3 regions of the Ferdinandcohnia sp. FSL W7-1320 genome follow, and region 1 is predicted to be linked to each of the others. Evidence: predicted binding sites of a transcription regulator. Region 1 holds the regulator's gene; each other region holds the start of a gene.
The links. Region 1 encodes CtsR, which represses protease genes until heat stress. Its sites were predicted from a motif close to ATGGTCAATAAAGGTCAAACA; they were not measured.
Positions count from the first base shown of each region.

Region 1 (7,630 bases):
TTCTTCTAACTGTTCACGTAGACGTTGCTCGGAATCACGTAATGATGCAGCTTTTTCAAACTCTTGACTTTGAACCGCCGCATCCTTTTCCTTGCGAACCTCTTCAAGCTTTTGTTCAAGCTCCTTTAAATTTGGTGGTGCAGTATAGGAACGAAGACGAACTTTTGAACCAGCTTCATCAATCAAATCAATTGCTTTATCTGGTAGAAAACGGTCTGAAATATAGCGATCTGACAGTTTAACAGCCTGAATGATAGACTCATCTGAGATTGATACTCTATGATGCGCTTCATAACGGTCGCGTAATCCTTTTAAAATTAAAATAGATTCTTCGACAGTTGGTTCATCCACTTGAATTGGTTGGAAGCGTCGCTCTAGCGCGGCATCCTTTTCGATATACTTTCGGTATTCGTCTAATGTGGTAGCACCAATACATTGAAGTTCACCGCGAGCAAGTGATGGTTTTAGGATATTTGACGCGTCAATTGCTCCTTCTGCTCCACCTGCTCCGATTAGGGTATGAAGTTCATCTATAAATAGAATGATATTACCAGCTTGGCGTATTTCATCCATTACCTTTTTTAAGCGGTCTTCAAATTCCCCACGGTATTTTGTACCCGCAACCACGGTACCCATATCAAGGGTCATTACTCGCTTATCACGAAGCGTTTCTGGTACCTCATTATTGATAATTTGCTGGGCTAAACCTTCTGCAATTGCCGTTTTACCAACACCAGGCTCCCCGATTAGAACTGGGTTGTTTTTCGTACGACGGCTTAGTACCTCAATCACACGTTGAATTTCTTTACTACGGCCAATAACTGGATCTAGGCTGCCTTCTCTTGCAATCGCAGTTAAATCACGGGCTAAACTATCTAGGGTAGGTGTATTGGCATTTGTAGAACCTCCACCATGATGCCCCGATGATGACTCATTGCTTCCCAATAACTGTAGAACCTGCTGACGAGCTTTATTTAAGCTCACTCCTAAATTGTTTAATACCCGTGCAGCGACGCCTTCCCCTTCACGAATTAATCCCAGTAGAATATGCTCTGTACCTACATAAGAGTGACCAAGCTTCCGAGCCTCATCCATTGATAACTCGATTACCTTTTTCGCACGCGGAGTATAATGAATTGTCTGTGATCCCTCTTGACCACGGCCAATTAAAGCCTCGACCTCTTTTTGAATTTTTTCGGGACCTAATCCTAGTGCAAGTAAGGCCTTAGCAGCGATTCCTTCGCCTTCTCGAATAAGACCTAATAATACATGTTCAGTTCCAATATTGTTATGCCCTAATCGCACAGCTTCCTCTTGAGCTAAAGCCAATACCTTCTGTGCACGCTCAGTAAATCTGCCAAACATCATAACCCATCACCCTCCATGTCGGTAGTCTTATTATTTTCTAGCTTCAATCTTTCTCGAATGATAGACGCTCTTTTAACGTCTCTTTCATTTGGCCTTAATGCCCCACCAGCATATGATTGTAGGAATCCAGGTTGTGTTAAAACCATGAGTTCATTAAGGATACTTCTTGATATATCTTTTATATAGCCAAGATCTATACCTAATCGGACATCTGATAAACATTTAGCTGCTTCCTTCGATTCAATGATCCGACTATTAGCTAAAACCCCATAGGAACGGAATACTCGGTCCTCCAACTGAATATTAGAGGTTTTTACCAAAGCTTCTCGTGCAGAACGTTCTTGCGCAATCAACTGAGCAACAACACTCTCTAAATCTTCAACAATATCTTCTTCCGTCTTTCCAAGCGTAATTTGGTTTGAAATTTGAAAAATATTTCCTAACGCCTCACTGCCTTCACCATATATTCCTCTTACAACAAGGCCAAGTTGATTGATTGCCGGGATAATTCTACTCATTTGATGAGTTAAGATAAGTGCTGGCAGATGCATCATCACAGATGCACGTATCCCAGTCCCTACATTCGTCGGGCAGCTGGTTAAATAACCTCTTGTTTCATCAAACGCGTAATCGACATGCTCTTCAATCCAATCATCCAGGTTGTTTGCAACCCGTAAAGCTTCCGATAATTGTAACCCTGGGAATAAACATTGTATTCGAATATGGTCTTCTTCATTAATCATAATGCTAATTTCTTCATTTTCAGATAAAAGACAAGCTCCATACGTAGAGTCCTCAGCTAAATGTGGACTAATCAAATGTTTTTCAACAAGTACCCTCTTTTCAATTGGTTGGAGCTCCATCATTTTTAATAATTCCATTTCTCCAATTGAAGGAAAACTCTTCCCTGAAAAGCCCTTTTGGAAGACTTCCACAATTTGTTGAGCTTCTTCATTTGAATACACCGTTGAAAAGGGGACATTTTTCAAATTTCGAGCAAGCCTGATCCTTGAACTTAAGACAATATCCGAATCCGGCCCTTCTTGACTCATCCAAGAGCTTAAGGCTTGATTGATAAAATGTTCAAGTGACATTGATTATACCTCCCCCTCTTTGTAACCACCTAGCTTTTTCTCTAAAGCCCTTACGTGGTCACGAACTTCTGCAGCCTTTTCAAATTCCTCTAGGGAAATATACTCCTGCATCTTATGCTTTAATTGTTCAATCTCTTTCCGGATATGGAAGGAGCCTCCGATTCGTTTTGGTATTTTCCCTGTATGATGTGTATTACCACTATGCAGACGTTTTAAGATTGGGGTAAGTTGTTTTTCAAAGGTTGGATAGCAATGCGAGCAGCCAAACCGACCTACCTTTGCAAATTGTTGAAAAGTCATTTTACAGTTACTACATTGTAAAATCTCATTTTGTTGAAAAGCATTTTGCTTTGAACCTGCAAGTGGTTCAAATTGTAGAAGTCCTGCTAATAAGTTATCTATTGAAAAGCCAGATGTGCCTGGAAACATAAACATCTCACTTTTTTCTTGAGCACAATGTTCACATATATGAACCTCTGTCTTTTCACCGTTAATAATCTTTGTAAAATGTAATGTGGCAGGACGTTGATTGCATTCTTGGCATATCATGGTAAGCACCTTCCTACTTAATCAAATGCGCCTTGGCGTATTTGTGCCCGATTTTTTTAGGCCCACATGAAGTGGGTCACAAAGACGTTGCCACAGGATGTGGCGTTCTTAGTCTTTAATCCTATGCTCGAAAAATTACCTTTAAGAAATCGTGGCATTCGCCGGTGGCTTTAACTTATTATCTATACATGAGGGATGTTAGCATTGCCTTTAGCATGCGTGCTCTCAACTCATCCCGATGAGGAAGCTCAATAAACAAGACGGAACGATCAATTACACTTAGCATGATCTTCGCCTCTCTTTTCGAGATTACTTCCTCCTCAATTAAACGCAAAATGACATCTTCTGCACTCGTTTGAGAAATCCGTTTGTCTATAAGGCGAACGAGTTGATTAATCAACTGAGAATCATTATTCGTTTTTACCTTCATAATACGAATATAACCCCCACCACCTCGTTTACTTTCAACTAAATAGCCTCTCTCTAAAGTAAATCGTGTATTTATTACATAGTTAATTTGAGATGGGACACATTCAAATTTATCGGCAATCTCACTTCTTTTTATTTCAACAATAGCTCGATCACTTGTATCAAGAACACTTTTAAGATATTGTTCGATGATATCAGATATATTCCTCATTATGACCACACCTCACCTTGACTTTGACTATATTTGACTATAACTATAATATAAAATGACCGCACTAATTTTTCAACTGTTTCGCTTTTCAAATCGAACGTCAAAATTATTTAGGCAATCATTTTCAAGGCATTTACTATCCTATACTTTCCAAATTTAGTACCCCTCTAAACACCAAATCAGAAAATTTTTTGCACCATTTCTTGTTTTGACAATTCTTCATACAATCGCAAACGTTCGTTTTTACTTCCGACCTCAACATCAATCGTGTACTGGCAATTATTATTAATTTTATCCTTCGAGTACTTAATGTTAAAATCCCTTACCCGGTAACCATTATCTTTAAATAGTTGTAAGATTGCAGAAAATGATGAAATATCTTCATTGATAATGATATGAACAACTTTTCTTTTTCTGGATTTAAAGAAGAATTCCTCAAATCGATTAAGGAAAATTAGACTCAGTAAAACAACGATTGTTGTTAATATGGCAGGAGCATACATGCCTAATCCGATAATTAACCCAAGACCGGCAACCACCCAAATGGAGGCAGCAGTTGTTAACCCCCGAACCGTTGCATCCCTTACAAGAATAGTACCGGCACCCAAAAATCCAATACCACTTATCACATAGGAAGGAATCCGGGCTGGATCAAAACGTACGTTTGTACTCATTTCTAAATAAGGCTGGAACCCGTAAATTGACATTAACATCATTAAACAGGAGCCGACCCCAACTAGCAAATGGGTACGAAACCCAGCAGGGTGCTTATGTACCTCTCTTTCCAAGCCGACTAACCCGCATAATAACGCGGCTAAAAAAATCCGTATCGACATCGTTAAAAATTCTTCTGTTTGGAACGATGCAATAAAATCAATCATGTTACATCCTCCCTTTTTATGTATATGCAAAAACCTTTTATTAGGTATAGGTATTCGATAGGCAACCTAAATCCCCTTTTTTAAACAAGAAAAAATTTAGTGTTTTATAATTATACGATTCATCAATTAAATTATGATTTCTTAGGACCCATTTTTTTAGAATAGTAATTAATACTTATAACTATGACATTTTTATCATAAACAAACTGATATAAATTATTGATATTCATTAGTATGTAAAATTTAACATGGTTTATGGGGGGTAAGATTGAAAACGGGCGGTTATGGGGATTCTGTGAGATATATTGGTATAGTATGTTTAAAGTAAATCAAAAGAGGCTCATCCGTACTGTTGGTGTATCGTTTATATGCTGATTGCGATATACCATTTATCGTTTTGCGACCTGGTGATGTATCGTTTAGGCCGTTTGCGGTATAACAATTATCGTTTCTCAATATGGCGATATACCGAATAAGCCATTTGCGGTATAGCACTTATCGTTTTGCGATATGGCAATATACCGATTAAGCCATTTTCGTTATACTATTTGTTGTTTCTCGATATGTTGATATACCGTTTAGGCCGTTTGCGATATACCATTAATGTACCGGTTTCTTTACTATTTTTCTATGCACAAAAAAAGACCAACCATAACGGTTGATCTCTTAATTGCCTAGCGACGTCCTACTCTCACAGGGACAAAGTCCCAACTACCATCGGCGCATGAGCTTAACTTCCGTGTTCGGTGGTCGGCTTCCGATGAGCGGCAGATTTCTGCGTCAGCTGCGCTCACTCCAATCCTCATGTACATAGTACATTCCGGTTGTCGTTCCCTTGCTTCCTTGAACTCTTTGCTCCTCGAAATCCGACTTATTCTAATTGATAGCCTTATTTCCGTAAAAACTTCTTTTACACCACAAAACCTCTCGGTTTTGAAAAATAAAAAAAGACCAACCATAACGGTTGATCTTTTAATTGCCTAGCGACGTCCTACTCTCACAGGGGCAATGCCCCAACTACCATCGGCGCTGAAGAGCTTAACTTCCGTGTTCGGTATGGGAACGGGTGTGACCTCTTCGCTATCGCCACTAGACTATGTTGAAGGATTCATTCCTTCAAAACTAGATAACGTACGTGCATTCATCTTCAAAGTATTTTGGTTAAGTCCTCGATCGATTAGTATCAGTCAGCTGCACATGTCACCATGCTTCCACCTCTGACCTATCAACCTCGTCATCTTCGAGGGATCTTACTAGTTTAACACTATGGGAAATCTCATCTTGAGGGGGGCTTCATGCTTAGATGCTTTCAGCACTTATCCCTTCCACACATAGCTACCCAGCTATGCCCTTGGCAGAACAACTGGTACACCAGCGGTGTGTCCATCCCGGTCCTCTCGTACTAAGGACAGCTCCTCTCAAATTTCCTACGCCCACGACGGATAGGGACCGAACTGTCTCACGACGTTCTGAACCCAGCTCGCGTACCGCTTTAATGGGCGAACAGCCCAACCCTTGGGACCGACTACAGCCCCAGGATGCGATGAGCCGACATCGAGGTGCCAAACCTCCCCGTCGATGTGGACTCTTGGGGGAGATAAGCCTGTTATCCCCGGGGTAGCTTTTATCCGTTGAGCGATGGCCCTTCCATGCGGAACCACCGGATCACTAAGCCCGACTTTCGTCCCTGCTCGACTTGTAGGTCTCGCAGTCAAGCTCCCTTGTGCCTTTACACTCTACGAATGATTTCCAACCATTCTGAGGGAACCTTTGGGCGCCTCCGTTACTTTTTAGGAGGCGACCGCCCCAGTCAAACTGCCCACCTGACACTGTCTCCAAGGCCGATAAGGCCTTCGGGTTAGAATTTCAATACAGCCAGGGTAGTATCCCACCGATGCCTCCACCGAAGCTGGCGCTCCGGCTTCCAAGGCTCCTACCTATCCTGTACAAGCTGTACCAAAATTCAATATCAGGCTGCAGTAAAGCTCCACGGGGTCTTTCCGTCCTGTCGCGGGTAACCTGCATCTTCACAGGTACTATAATTTCACCGAGTCTCTCGTTGAGACAGTGCCCAGATCGTTACACCTTTCGTGCGGGTCAGAACTTACCTGACAAGGAATTTCGCTACCTTAGGACCGTTATAGTTACGGCCGCCGTTTACTGGGGCTTCGATTCAGAGCTTCGCTTGCGCTAACCCCTCCTCTTAACCTTCCAGCACCGGGCAGGTGTCAGCCCCTATACTTCGCCTTGCGGCTTCGCAGAGACCTGTGTTTTTGCTAAACAGTCGCCTGGGCCTATTCACTGCGGCTCTTCAGGGCTATGCACCCTAAAAAGCACCCCTTCTCCCGAAGTTACGGGGTCATTTTGCCGAGTTCCTTAACGAGAGTTCTCTCGATCACCTTAGGATTCTCTCCTCGCCTACCTGTGTCGGTTTGCGGTACGGGCACCATTTACCTCGCTAGAAGCTTTTCTTGGCAGTGTGGAATCAGGAACTTCGGTACTATATTTCCCTCGCCATCACAGCTCAACCTTACGGTAAGCGGATTTGCCTACTTACCAGTCTAACTGCTTGGACGCACATATCCAACAGTGCGCTTACCCTATCCTCCTGCGTCCCTCCATCGCTCAAACGGTAAAGAGGTGGTACAGGAATATCAACCTGTTGTCCATCGCCTACGCTTTTCAGCCTCGGCTTAGGTCCCGACTAACCCTGAGCGGACGAGCCTTCCTCAGGAAACCTTAGGCATTCGGTGGATGGGATTCTCACCCATCTTTCGCTACTCATACCGGCATTCTCACTTCTAAGCGCTCCACCAGTCCTCACGGTCTGACTTCACGGCACTTAGAACGCTCTCCTACCATTGTTCGTAAGAACAATCCACAGCTTCGGTGATACGTTTAGCCCCGGTACATTTTCGGCGCAGAGTCACTCGACCAGTGAGCTATTACGCACTCTTTAAATGGTGGCTGCTTCTAAGCCAACATCCTGGTTGTCTAAGCAACTCCACATCCTTTTCCACTTAACGTATACTTTGGGACCTTAGCTGGTGGTCTGGGCTGTTTCCCTCTTGACTACGGATCTTATCACTCGCAGTCTG
Region 1 covers NZ_JBBPAM010000001.1:101,102-108,731, reverse strand. Annotated here, with positions in the region: gene clpC (ATP-dependent protease ATP-binding subunit ClpC) at 1-1,368, opposite strand, end outside; gene mcsB (protein-arginine kinase McsB) at 1,365-2,462, opposite strand; gene mcsA (protein-arginine kinase activator protein McsA) at 2,466-3,011, opposite strand; gene NST91_RS00530 (CtsR family transcriptional regulator) at 3,190-3,651, opposite strand; gene NST91_RS00525 (MgtC/SapB family protein) at 3,831-4,532, opposite strand; rRNA gene rrf (5S ribosomal RNA) at 5,511-5,626, opposite strand; rRNA gene NST91_RS00515 (23S ribosomal RNA) at 5,690-7,630, opposite strand, start outside.

Region 2 (7,630 bases), 3.5 Mb from region 1:
GTAGGATAATGATTGATTATAAATTTCAAGGAAAAGGCTATGGTACAGCGGCAGTAAAGGAAATTATTGCGGAAATGATAAGGACATTACCCTATTGTGATGAGATTTACTTGTCAGTTATTCCAACTAACAAAGCTGCAATCCATGTTTATACAGAAGCAGGATTTACGAAAACAGCTGAAATCATAAAAGGGTTTGTAGACGAAGAAGTTTATTGTTTTAGGGTGTAGGAAGGAGTATATGAATGAAAGCAATACTCATTGGGATTGTTTCATCACTATTTTTTGCAGTTACTTTTATTCTAAATCGATCGATGGAACTTTCAGGTGGTAGTTGGCTTTGGAGTTCATCCTTGCGATATTTTTTTATGGTACCATTTTTAATTGGGATTGTTCTATTTAGAGGGAATATGAAGGAACTACTACATGAGCTAAAAATAAATCCTGTTACATGGATATTATGGAGCACGATTGGGTTTGGCTTGTTTTATGCACCCCTTACATTTGCAGCTACATCAGGCCCAGGTTGGTTGGTTGCGGGAACTTGGCAATTTGTGATTATTGCTGGATTACTAGTTGTGCCGTTTTTCTATAAGACAGTAGAAACAAAGAATGGAATGCAAAGGGTTCGAGAAAAAATCCCTGTTAAAGGTCTTATTTTTTCTAGTCTCATTTTTATTGGGATTATCTTGATCCAACTCCAGGCAGCAAATGAAGGCATTGGAATGGAGATGTTTCTTGTAGGGATCCTTCCAGTTGTGGTGGCAGCCTTTGCGTATCCATTAGGTAACAGGAAAATGATGGAGCATTGTAAAAATAACTTTGATACGTTTCAGCGTGTGCTTGGAATGACACTTGCATCGACTCCATTTTGGCTAATCATTGCTGGAATTGGGGGTGCTACGGTTGGACTTCCGAGTAAGGACCAGGTGTTTCAGTCCTTTATTGTAGGGATTTCCTCTGGGATTATCGCAACCGTACTTTTCTTTTTTGCGACAGAGCTAGTTAAACATGATCAAAGTAAACTTGCTGCTGTAGAAGCAACCCAAGCTACACAGATTATTTTTGTCATATTTGGTGAGGTCCTTTTATTAAGTGCACCAATGCCAACGATGTATTCCTTTGTCGGACTCTTCATGATCGCTGGTGGGATGGTGCTACACAGCCTGTTCTCGAATCGAAAGACTCCGATTAAGGTGACTGACCTGAAGACTAAGTCAATATAAAAAAATGCAGAGCTTTTTGGGCTCTGCATTTTTAGTGGGAAGATTATTTTACTACAATTTTATTTTCTTCAACTGTTACATTCAAGCTTTTTTGATCTTCATTTTCTAGAAGAATATCTGTGATTTGGTCTTCAAGCTGTTCTTGGATGACACGGCGTAGTGGACGTGCACCAAATGCTGGGTGGTAACCAAGCTCAGCTAATTTTTGTTTCGCTTCGTCGTCAACAGACATAGTTACTTCTTGTTCTTTAAGAGTTGCTTCAAGATCATGTAACATTAAGTCGACAATTTTTAGCAGATGCTCTTTTTCAAGCTGTTTGAATTCGATGATTGCATCAAATCTGTTTAAGAACTCAGGCTTGAAGAAGGAACCAAGTGACTCAAGGATAGATGATTCCTTGTAGGCACCTGTTTCAGCCTTTTCAAAGCCGACCGTAATTTTCTTAGGAGCGCCAACTCCGGCATTACTTGTCATGATAATGACTGTCTCTTTGAAACTTACAGTACGGCCTTGGCTATCTGTTAAACGACCATCCTCTAATATTTGTAGGAACATATGTTGAACATCTGGATGTGCCTTTTCAATTTCGTCTAAAAGGATGATGCTATAAGGATTACGACGAACTTTTTCGGTTAGTTGTCCAGCTTCCTCATGGCCGACATATCCAGGAGGTGAACCGATGATTTTAGACACTGAATGTTTCTCCATATACTCACTCATATCGAGTCTAATCATCGCATCCTTTGAGCCGAAGAGCTCCTCAGCAAGTGTCTTTGTTAATTCTGTTTTACCTACACCCGTTGGTCCAACGAAGAGGAAGGAACCAATAGGGCGATTTTTAGCCTTCAAACCAGCACGGCTACGACGAACTGCTTTCGCAACCTTTGTTACTGCTTCATCTTGACCAATTACTTTTTTGGCAAGATTTTCTGCAAGTAGCTTCATTTTTTGTTGTTCATTTTCTTGGAGCTTACCAACAGGAATACCGGTTTTCTTTTCAATAATTTGTTGAATGTTTTCGACATCAATCACATGCTCTACGTTGTTTTCTGGATTATTTAATTGTTTTTCAAGTAGAATTTCTTGATGTCTTAATTTTGCTGCTAATTCATAATTTTCTTCACCAGCAGCTTTTTCTTTTTCTGCTGCAATTTTTGAAAGCTCTCCTTCAATATTCTTTGGATTTGTTCCACCAGATACTAGGTTCATTTTTGACCCAGCTTCATCAAGTAAGTCAATGGCTTTGTCTGGTAAAAAGCGATCCTGAATGTAGCGGTGTGATAATGTGACACATGCACGGATTGCTTCGTTTGAATATTTTACTCCATGAAAGTCTTCGTACTTTCCTTTAATTCCTTCAAGAATCTGAATTGCTTCATCAATCGATGGTTCCTCCACAGTAACAGGTTGGAAACGGCGCTCGAGTGCAGCATCTTTTTCAATTTCTCGATATTCTTTTAGAGTGGTTGCACCGACCACTTGCAGCTCACCACGTGCAAGAGCTGGTTTTAAAATATTTCCTGCATCCATTGATCCTTCTGCAGATCCTGCACCAACTAAAAGGTGAATCTCATCAATAAATAGAATAATATTTTTACGTTTTTGAAGTTCCGCTATTAATTGCTTCATTCGTTCTTCAAATTGACCACGGATTCCCGTGTTGGCAACTAATGAAGCGACATCTAGTAAGTAAACCTGTTTATTTGAAAGCTTGTTAGGTGCCTTTCCTTCAGCGATAAGTAGGGCTAATCCTTCTGCAATAGCAGTTTTACCTACACCCGGTTCCCCAATTAGAACGGGGTTGTTTTTATTACGACGGTTCAGAATTTCAATGACACGTTGGATTTCCTCATCACGGCCAATAACTGGGTCAATTAGTCCAGCTTTCGCCATTTGAGTAAGGTTACGTCCAAATTGATCGAGAAGACCTCCGCCATTTCCACCGTGTTTTGTTTGTGTTTGTTGTTGGTTGATTCCATTTTGTTGACTAAAGGCATTGCCTTTAAATAGGTCATCAAATGTGAAATTAGGGAAACCGTTCAATCCTGAAGGTATTTTCATGTTGTTCTTCTCCTTCGCATAACACTCACTGCAAAGTTGAATTTGTCGCTTTTCTTGGTTAAGTTGTAGATGTAATTGAACAGTAGCTTCATTTTGATTACATGCTTGACAAATCATAAACAAATACCTCCTTGAATTTTTGACTATCTTTGACTAATTAGATAAATGAAATAGGCCATGCATGATGATTCGTAGTGTTTGACCATCTTTGACCTTATGTCTACATTATACTTTGACCATTTTTGACTTTCAAGTGAAAAGGCCTAGCAATTTTTTCCGCTTGTTTCCGAAATAATAGCTCGTCTTATTTATAGAACTTGTACATATATATCAAGTAATATAGATAAAACAATGAGGTGGCTATTTGTGCGAGGGAATTGGGGAGCAGCATTCCAGATTGGTGCTGTATATGTAGGAACAATCGTAGGAGCAGGCTTTGCAACAGGTAGAGAAATTGTCGAATTTTTTACCCAGCACGGTGTATATGGCTTGGTTGGAATCTGCATCAGCGGTTTCCTATTTATATGGTTAGGAACAAGAATTATGATTATTGCAAACCGAATTCAAGCAAATTCATATAAGGAATTTAATGAATACTTATTTGGAAAAAAAATTGGGTTAATGGTGAATGCACTTATGCTTCTTGTCCTAATAGGAGTAACTTCCGTTATGCTTTCTGGTGCAGGAGCGGTTTTTCATGAACAATTGGGAATATCTTATCAGCTTGGAATCCTGTTGACGGGTGGGCTTTCCATCTTTGTTTTGACTTATGGAGTTAAAGGGTTATTTGGTGTGAACATGTTTGTTGTTCCAATTATGATATTCTTTAGTGTTGTTTTAGCAATAGAGGTCATAGCAAATGATGCAACGGGTCTATTAAGTCGGCCAGAAATCGAGTCGCATAGCGCTAAATGGCTGATTTCACCATTTTTATATTCGGCTTTTAATTTGACTATGGCAATGCCGGTATTAGTTCCGCTTGCAAAAGAAATTAACCATGAACATACATTAAGATGGGGCGGTTTTATCGGTGGTGGTGCGTTATGTCTTATTTTATTTACGAGCCATATATCATTATCCGCACTACCAAATGTAGAAGGTTTTGAAATCCCGATGGCTGAAGTAATGAAAAACTTCATGGCTGTGTTTTATTGGTTGTACATCCTTGTGATTTATGGAGAAATCTTTACGTCTGTGATCGGAAACCTATTTGGTCTTGAGCGCCAATTGAAAAATGTCTTGAAGCTTTCATCGATTTCAATTGTGTTTGGGATTCTATCAATAGCCTATTTGATAAGTCAATTAGGTTATGGCTCCTTGATTTCTTTCTTATATCCATTGTTTGGGTACATGAGTTTGATTTTATTAGTACTGTTGGCAAGACCGATGAAGCGCTAACCGAGGGAATAATCAAAACCTGGATAAATGAAACTATATAAGAGGAAAAATAAAGAGGTATAATCAACCTCTTTATTTACTTTTTTAGAGTGATTAACGGTAACTACTTAAATAACTAATGTACATCCTTAGAATAAGCGAATGTTTCTTTAAGGTGACAGGCCAGCTGTATTTCAAGAAATTCTTTAGGGTCATTAAAACTCAAATTCAGCATGTCTTCAATTTTTTTAAGACGCTGGTATAGTGTATTAATATGAACGTGAAGTTTTTTCGAAGTTTCATTCATAGACTTATTTAACTTTACATATGTTAACAATGTTTGTTCTAAATCATTTTTCTTTGATTTTGCTGTATTTAAAGGCTGGAAAAAGGTATTTATGAATTCCTGAATCTCATTGGTATCCTGATTAATAAACAAGCGATTAACCCCAATGCTTTCATATGCGATCATACCAGATTCTTTTTTATTAACTAGATAGGCAACTGCCTTCTTTGCTTCCTCATAACTCTTTCCTATGTGATATACTCCCTGATTTTCAGAACCAATACCCACACACAAAAACGAATCATTAATAGTTTTCCAGTTAGTAATAATTGTTTTTAATCCCTTTATCGTGTCGTCAGCTCCTGAATTGTGTGCAACTGAAACAAGTAAAATGATTTTATTATGAAATCCGTAGATGAGTTGCACGTCTTGGATATTCTTTTTTATCAATGAGATAATACTATGAATATCAGCACCAAGCTTATATAAATCTTTATAATTAACAAGTTCAATTAAGACCACATAAAACATATGAGAAGGATTTATGTTAAACTCTTTTCTTTTCTCAAGTAAGACTTCTGGCTCCTTGCTTTGAATCAATTCATTAAAAAATTCATGGAATTTCTTATAATAGATTTCTTCTAGTGTGTGTTTCTTTACAAGTTCAAGTGCGAGTAAAGAGCCACCCTGTTCGATAATAATTCGATCAATGATTGATAATGTATTAGAGTAGGGGTAAATAAAGCATCCAAGAAAAATAGTACCATTTAGAATCGGGTAAAGATAAAATTTTCCCTCTTCAGGCTTACGCAATTCCACGAAAACAGCATTTCTTCTATTTTTAAAAATAGTAGTAATTTCATCCACGCTAAAATAAATTTTTTCTTTCTCTTGATTATGGTACCAATCGTTTTCTAAATAGTCGTAGAAGGAAAACGGACCATTTATCATTTTTCCTAGTTCTCTAATAATGGACTTTAAACCTTTGTTTTGTATAGAAATCTTAATAAGTCTGTCGTGGACTTCGTTTCTTTTTGCGAGCTCATTTAATTGTTGCTTTACCTCTGTATAAAGACGTGCATTTTGAATTGCGATTGCAGCCTGGGATGCAAAGCCTTGTAAAAGTCGCACGTCATCATCAGTAAATTTTCCTACCTTATTAAATTGGTGAATCGTCATGACTCCAATACGCTTTTCCCCAATAGATATAGGTACACTAACAATTGCTTGAATTTCTTTTTCTTTATACGAAGACTTGATTATATGTAGATTTCTCTCTGAAATAGAATTCTCACTCATTACTTTATAAATCTGTTCTTTAGAATGATAAATTAACGGTTTTCCTTCCTTAAAAACTACACCCGTAATCGATTCTCCGACCTCCATTTTAAGCTTTCTGATGATCGGTTCAAATCCAACACTTGTCTTTGTGATAATTTTTTCTTGATCATAGTCATAGAGTTGTAGATAACCTGCATTTGCAACTGGTATTACTGATAATGCATTTTTTGTAATCCTCTCTAATAGGTCATCAAGGACAAGAGAAGAAGAAACAGAACGTATTCCCTCTATTAACATCTCTAGTTCTGCACCTTTAGCTTGGACTTGGCTTTTAGCATCTAGCAGTTCGAAGCATACATATAAATATTCCAAATCTCTTTCATCAAAGGGACAAGTTTTACTATTAGAGCGAAGAAGCACTTGATGCTTGTTCACGTAAGAAAATAAAACATATAAGTACCCTTTATTTATCATGATTTTGTATTTGCATTCTCCATTACTTGTTTGTGGATTAATATTCTCTTTTTTTAGATTCCCTTTTTTATATATAAGGTTGAACGAAGTATCGTGTGCTTTTTGTATCAAGATTTCATAGGAAGCTCCATTAAAAATTTTATCAAGATAAGATGAAATTTGTTGAATTGTTGTCATTACTAACCTCCTAGAATAAGAAAATGTAGAAAGTTCCATATCTGCCGGTTTATTAATGTAATTTATTACATTGTAATCTGTATTTTAATAAATTACTATAAGAATTAGAAAATATAGAATTTTCAACCATTAAATATTAAATGCGCTTTCTTTAGAGGTTAAAGGTTGTAATTAAAAGTAATTCGAAAAAGGAGGAAGATTATTTTGGAAAAAGTGTTACAAACGGCAAATAGCTTACCACTTTGGATTTTGGCTACACTGGTAGTTGGTATCGTAATCTTTCAAGCTATCATCTTTATTCGGCTTGCATCAAAAACAAGCCAATCCGTTGGTATGACACCTACAGATGTTAAGTCTGCAATAAGGGCTGGCGCGATTAGTTCCCTTGGACCATCATTAGCAATCATCGTTGTCGCTATTTCAATGATTTCTTTAATTGGAAGCCCCGTTACATTGATGCGAATCTCTATTATTGGATCGGCAGCAATAGAAACAGTTGGTGCAAGTATAGGGTCTAAAGCAGCTGGGGTTGATTTAGGTTCTCAAGGTTATACGTTACAAGCCTTTACAAATGCAGTATGGGTGATGTGTCTTGGTGGAATGGGCTGGTTATTATTCGTTGCTCTATTTACTAAATCTCTAGGGAAAATACAGAAAAAAGCAGAAGCTAATCCTAAAAATGTAACGATGTTAAGCACAGTATCAGTTGCTGCAATGATTGGGGCTTTTAGCTACCTTGGTGGGGGAG
Region 2 covers NZ_JBBPAM010000001.1:3,631,451-3,639,080, reverse strand. Annotated here, with positions in the region: gene NST91_RS17960 (GNAT family N-acetyltransferase) at 1-230, shown strand, start outside; gene NST91_RS17955 (DMT family transporter) at 245-1,225, shown strand; gene NST91_RS17950 (ATP-dependent Clp protease ATP-binding subunit) at 1,269-3,404, opposite strand; gene NST91_RS17945 (YkvI family membrane protein) at 3,654-4,685, shown strand; gene NST91_RS17940 (helix-turn-helix domain-containing protein) at 4,801-6,882, opposite strand; gene NST91_RS17935 (DUF5058 family protein) at 7,096-7,630, shown strand, end outside.
Region 2: the regulator CtsR is predicted to act here: its motif matches at 3,483-3,503, upstream of NST91_RS17950 (ATP-dependent Clp protease ATP-binding subunit).

Region 3 (7,630 bases), 990 kb from region 1:
TGCTCACAACATCAGGTACATGGAGGAGACGGTAATCACCAGAAGCTTTTTCGGCCATCTTTGCGCAAATGGTATTTGCTTGATTTTCTACTCGTTCTCCTAGTCCACCTCTTGCTGGAACAAATAATATACTTCGCCCTTTCGAATCTGGGGTCATCATTTCTGCGACCTCAACGAGGGTTGTACCACCAGTAACTGCGACGATATTTTCTCCAGAAAGCCTTTGTTTTATTCTTGAAACGCAAGCTCTCCCCATTTCTTTTTTCACCCAAGGAGTTGTGTCACTATCGCCAGAAACGACAATTACACCTTTTATCTTTAACTTTTCCTTAAGCTGTGATTCTAAAACCCGTAAACCTAAAACTTCCTTCATGACATCCTCAAGGTCCTTTAATAGTTCAGCACCCTCACTTGTTAAGCTCATTCCAGCCGTACTAAAGTCAACAAGGTTTTGTTCTTTTAAAAATTGAACTTCACCACGGAGGACACGTTCGCTATGACCAAGACTCGTAGAAAGATTCCTTCTTCCAATCGGCTGCATAAGTCGTATGTATTTGAGGATCTCATGGCGTTTCTGCATAACCTCTAGTAAATCAGGTAATAATTTTTGTTGTACCTCAATAATCGAACTCATTTATTCATTTCCCCTTTTTACTATAAGGGACTGTTTTTGTCCCGCTGTGACATATTATGTCCCGCTTACAGTAAAAAAAAACAACTCGTTAAATCAAATACGCCTTGGCGTATTTGCGCCCAGATTTTTTCGTGCTTGCTCGAAAAATTTCCTTTGAAAATCTGTGGCATCCGCCGGAGGCATACTTTATTCAGTATTGAATAAAGTTTGTATATCGCCGTGTTACATTTTCTATAGTACCAGTACTTTTAAAAGAATGCAATAAATAAACTGCCTATTTTTTAGGCAGTCAGATTATTTTAAATATTTACTTAGATACTCTTGAATGACTTCTTTATGGATAATCCCATACTCCACTTCGTTTCCGTCAATTTCGATAACCGGAATCATGATTTGATATTTTTCAAGAAGTTCATCATCTTTATAAATATCAACCTCATTGAGTTCTAATGGAAATTCCTCACTTAATTCCTCGATAACCCGCCTCGCTTTTGTACAAAGGGAGCAATTATCTTTTGAATACATGGTGACTTGAATGCGTCTCAACTGTTACACTTCCAATCTACTTGCTGTATCTTTTTCGCTTCGATGAAGATGGTATATTTAATTGATCACGGTATTTTGCAATTGTTCTTCTGGACACAAGAATACCATGCTCCTCCTTAAGTATACTGACAATATCCTGGTCTGACAAAGGCTTTTGTTTATTTTCCTCATCAATCAACTCTTTTAAAACGTTCTTAACCTGAGTTGATGACGTGTCGGTTGAACCCGTTGTCTGGATGTTGCGACTAAAGAAATATTTCATTTCGAAGATACCAAATGGAGTTTGCACAAATTTATCTTTTACTGCACGGCTTACAGTTGATTCATGAATGTCTAAACTTTGTGCAACATCACTCATTATAAGCGGTTTTAGATGAGCTGGTCCTTTTAGAAAAAAGTCCAGTTGGCGATTGATGATTTCGTTCATGACATTTTGTAAGGTGAGTTTTCTCTGCTCCAAACTTCTCATAATCCATTGGCACTGGTCCACTTTTTCTTGAAGATAGGATTTAGTTTTTGAATCTTTTTCTTGTATGAAATGTTGGTAATACTGAAGATTCAACGAAACCTTTGGTAAATATGAATCGTGCATGTTCATGATGACAGCACCATTTTCAACTTGAATATCAAAGTCAGGAACAATATATTGTGCTTCTCCTCCATGAAAAGCTGCACCTGGTCTCGGCTGAAGAGTTTGGATAAAGTCAAAAATCTGTTGAATATCAAAGAGCTTTACATCAAGTTGCTTTGCGATTTCCTTCCAGGACTTTTCTGCGAATTCTTCAAAATAGTCCTGAATAATTGTTTCAGCAAGACTATTCCGCTTTGGCAATTTCCTGAGTTGTAGAAGTAGGCATTCCTGTAAGGACCTTGCCCCTACCCCAATCGGATCTAGACTTTGAATATAGTGAATTGCACTTTCGATGGTTTCTGTATCGGTATTAAGGTCCTTTGCAATCTCCTCCTCCGGAAAATACAGATAACCGTTGCTATCCAAAAGTTGAATTATATACTCCATCGTTCGCTTTTTTTCGGTGTTCACTTTCATATATGAAAGTTGTGTAAGCAAATGTTCATAAAGGGTTGTTTCTTTTTTTCCAATATAGTCAATCGGATTTGTATAGGATTCATTTTTGACCTTTGATTTCATTACTCTATTAAAATCCGTTTGTTTTACTTCTATTAGGGGATTTTCTAATGTTTGCTCTTCTAGAAATTTAGTCAGATCCAAAGAAGAGTATTGTAAAAGAGTTATAGCTTGAGTTAGCTCCTTTGTCATGACTAGCTTTAATGATTGCTGTTGAAAAAGTCCAGTTTGCATATTCACTCTCGTTTTCCCCCTTCCCCTGAGTTGTATTAAAATGGAAGCGTTTACTTTTCTTATTGTAATGAACAACCTCATTTTATCGAAGAGGTTCTATCGCTAATTTTAGCTTACTTCTATGGTATCGAAAAAGTTAAATTTTAGCACGCATTTTTATGCATTTTTTGAAAGAATCTACTTTAAAGAGGTGATTTGAATTGAAAAAAAATGAGATTATGTATACCGGCCCGGTGACGGGGACTTTGGATGAAGCAAAAAAAGCGAAAAACAACGAAGAGTTCGCAACTGAATTTGATCCCATTCAAACAATGTGGGCTGTGAACCCAGTTGACGAGGATGTGTACGAAGGAACATTAGGGTATAAGGATAATTAGCGATTTGGAGATGGAACTTTGGCGACGTGATGGGCGGGGGATATCTATGCCAACGTAGTCTGATTGTTTGCTGAAGAGGGTATGATTCGCGTTTACATTACCTTTTAGGTTGATTTCTGACTTGTAAGGGTACGATTAGCACGTTTGTGTTCCCTTTTGGCTCGATTTCCGGCTCGTAAGGGTACGATTCATGCGTTTGTGTCCCCCCTCAACTATTTTACGAAAAAAGGTACCAATACCATAATACGCAAAAAGGACCAGATTTTACTCTGGTCCTTTCTTCATTAGCGCCCTCGGCAGGATTCGAACCCACGATAAGAGAACCGGAATCTCTTGTGCTATCCACTACACTACGAGGGCATGTCTGAATAGAAACTGCACTCATCATTATAGGCTAGAACGCATTTGATTGCAAGATGTATGTTTTAAAACACTCCGATTCGGTTATGATGGTATACGTATGAAATTTAGTTTTTTTCACATCGATAAAGGTATGTCATAAATGTTTGTAGAATAAGATAAGTTAGTAAAGCGAATTGTTTGACCTTTACTGACCTTAATTGTATGATGGAAATACATAGTAGTAAAGTTTTTAATTTGTTTTGAAGGAGGAAGTTAAATGAATTTAATCCCTACAGTTATTGAGCAAACAAACCGTGGAGAACGCGCCTATGATATTTACTCACGTTTATTAAAAGACCGTATTATCATGCTTGGAAGTGCCATTGATGATAATGTGGCTAACTCAATTGTGTCTCAGTTATTGTTCTTAGCAGCTGAGGATCCTGAAAAAGATATTTCTTTATACATTAACAGCCCTGGTGGTTCGATTACAGCTGGTATGGCTATTTATGACACAATGCAGTTCATTAAGCCAAAGGTTTCTACAATCTGTATTGGTATGGCTGCTTCTATGGGTGCTTTCTTACTTGCTGCTGGTGAAAAAGGCAAGCGTTTTGCGCTTCCTAACAGTGAAGTTATGATTCACCAACCACTTGGTGGAGCACAAGGGCAAGCAACTGAAATCGAAATTGCGGCTAAGCGTATCTTATTCCTACGCGATAAGCTAAACAAAATTTTAGCTGAGCGTACTGGTCAACCACTAGAAATTATTGAAAAAGACACTGACCGCGATAACTTCATGACTGCTGAAAAAGCAATGGAATACGGATTAATCGACAAGGTTATGTTCCCACAAGACAATAAATAAGAAATAATAAAAATCCTCTCACATCTAATCGTGAGAGGATTTTTTTATGCTTCTTTTTGAACAAATTCAGTTAATGCTTCAACCGCTGCTTCTTCATCATTTCCATCAGCAATTAATGTAACTGTTGTACCGCTGCCAACTGCTAAGCTCATTAGACCCATGATACTTTTTGCATTTACCTTTTTTCCATCTTTCTCTAAAAAGATATCTGCAGAAAATTTATTTGCTTCCTGAACAAACATCGCTGCAGGACGTGCTTGTAACCCCGTTCTTAAAGCAACCTCAACTTGTCTTTCCACCATTCGTTTCTTCCTCCTCAAATTTTTCTGTACATTCTTAAGTTGTGTTTTTTTTTAGTATTTCCTATTAATACGTAGGTTGAGCTCTAAAGGTTTCATATTTTATTTAAAAATGATAACGCTTTATTTTTCTCCAAGTGAGCAATGTGCTCACTTTATAGATTGGCCCGCTCGTAGCTTATCAGCAATTTCATCGATTTTTCGAAGTCGGTGATTAATGCCCGACTTACTAATCTGGCCTGATGTTACCATTTCGCCTAACTCTTTAAGTGTGACATCCTGATAGGCGACGCGAAGCTCCGCAATTTCTCTTAATTTATCGGGTAGAATGCCTAGTCCGACTGTTTCTTCAATGTATCGAATGTTTTCCACCTGACGAATCGATGCCCCAATAGTTTTATTAAGGTTAGCTGTTTCACAATTGACGAGGCGGTTCACCGAATTTCTCATGTCACGGACAATTCGAACATCCTCGAAACGAAGCAATGCCTGATGCGCACCAATGACATTTAGGAACTCTGTGATTTTTTCTGCTTCTTTTAAGTAGGTGATGAAACCTTTTTTTCGTTCTAACGTTTTAGCGTTGAGATCAAAAACGTTCATCAATTCACAAAGTGAGTCATTGTGTTCTTTATATAATGAAAAAATCTCAAGATGGTACGAGGATGTTTCTGGGTTATTAACAGAGCCACCTGCTAAAAAAGCTCCGCGTAAATAGGAGCGTTTGCAGCACTTCTTCGCTACTAATTCCGAAGAAATTTCCTGCCTTAATGAAAAGCCTTCAAAAATCTTCAAGTCTTCTAATATTTCCTTTGCATCCTCAATAAGGCGAACAAGATATACATTGTTCTTCTTAAGTCTCATTTTCTTTCGAACAAGGAGCTCTACTCCTACATTATAGCATTTTTTCAGAAGTGTATAAATTCTTCTCGCAATCGCGGCGTTTTCCGTTTGGATGTCAACCACCATTTTTTGGTTAGAGAAGGAAAGTGCGCCATTCATTCGGATCAAAGCGGAAAGCTCGGCTTTTGCGCAGCAGTCTTTGATGTCTAAATTTGTAAGTTCTTTTTTCGTCTCTGATGCAAATGACACAGTTCCACCTCCCTTTTTTTAAAAGTGGGTGATTTACCCTCAATCACCCTTTTTATTTTTAATGAGCAAATCGTATAACAGGTTTGCTACTTTTGTAGTGTCGTGTCTGATAACTCCATTATCGTATGAAATAATTTTATCATGGATGATAGCTAAACCTAAAGCAGAAAGCCTTTCAGTGTCGTAAACTACAGGTTTTGCTAGCTCTTTTGCATATTTTTCTTTTATATTCTCAGGAATCTCTCCATTATTGACAAGAACAGTATCAATGAAATTGACGCCCATATGATCGTACAAAGCTTGAACATGGTCGCTAGCTGTAAAATTCAACGTTTCCCCAGCCTGTGTCATTACATTACATATATAAACTTTTTTTGCTTTCGATTTTAAAACCTCTTCACCGATTTTGGGTACAAGTAAATTCGGTAAAATACTGGTGTAGAGGCTACCAGGACCAATGATAATCATATCTGCCTGTTGTATTTTTTCAATCGATTCTTGTAGAGGTTCTACATCACTAGGTGTTAAAAATACACGCTTTATTTTTTTCCCCGAATATGGAATCTTGGATTCTCCTGAAACAACAGTACCATCCTCCATTTCGGCATGTAGAATGACGCTTTTATTTGCCGCCGGAAGGACCTTCCCTCTTACATTGAGGACTTTACTCATTTCACCAACTGCGTGAACAAAATCCCCGGTAATTGTAGTCATTGCCGCAAGAATCAAGTTCCCCAGGGAATGACCTGATAATCCATTCCCACCGGCAAACCGATGTTGAAATAAATCTTCAATTAGTGGCTCCACATCTGACAACGCAGCTAATACGTTTCGAATATCACCAGGCGGTGGGATATCCATCTCATCTCGAAGACGACCAGAAGATCCCCCGTCATCTGCAACCGTCACAATTGCCGTGATATCAACAGGTAGATATTTTAACCCTCGTAAAAGCACAGAAAGTCCTGTTCCCCCACCAACGATGACAATCTTTGGTTGTTTTGGCTCGGTCATTACTTTTTGTCCTTTCTCTTCTCAATATCGCGGTGAGAAACATGGGTCTGATATTCATCCTTGAAATGATTTGCGATATATTCGGCAAGCGTAACAGAACGATGCTGTCCACCTGTACAACCAATTCCAATAACAAGCTGACTTTTACCTTCCCGTTTGTATTGAGGAAGCATAAATGCAAGCAAGTCGGTTACCTTTTCAATAAACTTCTGTGTTTCGGTCCATTTTAATACATAACCTGAAACATCATCTTCAAGTCCAGTTTTCGGTCTCATCGTTTCGATATAGTGTGGATTTGGAAGAAAACGCACATCAAACACGAGGTCAGCGTCAATAGGAATACCATATTTAAAACCAAATGACATTACGTTGACTGTAAATGTAGGTCTTGATTCGGATGCAAATTGCTTTAAGATTTTCTCGCGTAATTCTCTTGGTTTTAACTCAGAAGTATCATAAATGTATTGTGCTCTTCCCTTAAGTTCATCAAGAATTTCGCGCTCTGCCTGTATCCCTTCCAATGGAGAACCAGTCGGAGCAAGAGGATGAGAACGTCTTGTTTCCTTATACCGAGTAACAAGAGTCGTATCCTTTGCGTCAAGGAATAAGATTTGCGGAGAAATCCATGAGACCTCTGAGAGCTCGTCAAGTGATGCAAAAAGGCTATCGAAAAACTCACGGCCACGTAAGTCCATGACGAGTGCAACTTTATTCATTTTTCCGCCAGATTCTTTCATCAACTCTAGAAACTTTGGAAGCAAAGTTGGGGGTAGGTTATCTACGCAAAAATACCCTAAATCTTCAAAACTTTGAATGGCAACCGTTTTTCCGGCACCTGACATTCCAGTTATTATTACTAATTGTATTTCACTTGTTGAACCAACACTCATTGTTTTGCCTCCCTAATATAAATGCGCCTTGGCATATTTGCACACAGATTTTCTATATCCACACGAGGGTTTACAAAGACGTTGTCACAGAATGTGGCGTTCTTAATGTCTTATGCTTGAAATTTTTCTCTAAAAAATCTGAGGCATCCGCCAGACGCACTAACTTTATGCAGTCTGTGCTTGAATCTCGACTGAATAAATTAGCTTGGATCTAATCGATAAGATAGTAATTGAAAATCGGGTGTAT
Region 3 covers NZ_JBBPAM010000001.1:1,087,322-1,094,951, reverse strand. Annotated here, with positions in the region: gene NST91_RS05615 (sugar-binding transcriptional regulator) at 1-634, opposite strand, end outside; gene NST91_RS05610 (glutaredoxin family protein) at 929-1,171, opposite strand; gene rpoN (RNA polymerase factor sigma-54) at 1,197-2,501, opposite strand; gene NST91_RS05600 (hypothetical protein) at 2,702-2,878, shown strand; tRNA gene NST91_RS05595 (tRNA-Arg) at 3,167-3,238, opposite strand; gene clpP (ATP-dependent Clp endopeptidase proteolytic subunit ClpP) at 3,498-4,088, shown strand; gene NST91_RS05585 (HPr family phosphocarrier protein) at 4,133-4,390, opposite strand; gene whiA (DNA-binding protein WhiA) at 4,538-5,479, opposite strand; gene mgfK (gluconeogenesis morphogenetic factor MgfK) at 5,519-6,493, opposite strand; gene rapZ (RNase adapter RapZ) at 6,493-7,383, opposite strand; gene NST91_RS05565 (NUDIX hydrolase) at 7,584-7,630, opposite strand, start outside.
Region 3: the regulator CtsR is predicted to act here: its motif matches at 3,416-3,436, upstream of clpP (ATP-dependent Clp endopeptidase proteolytic subunit ClpP).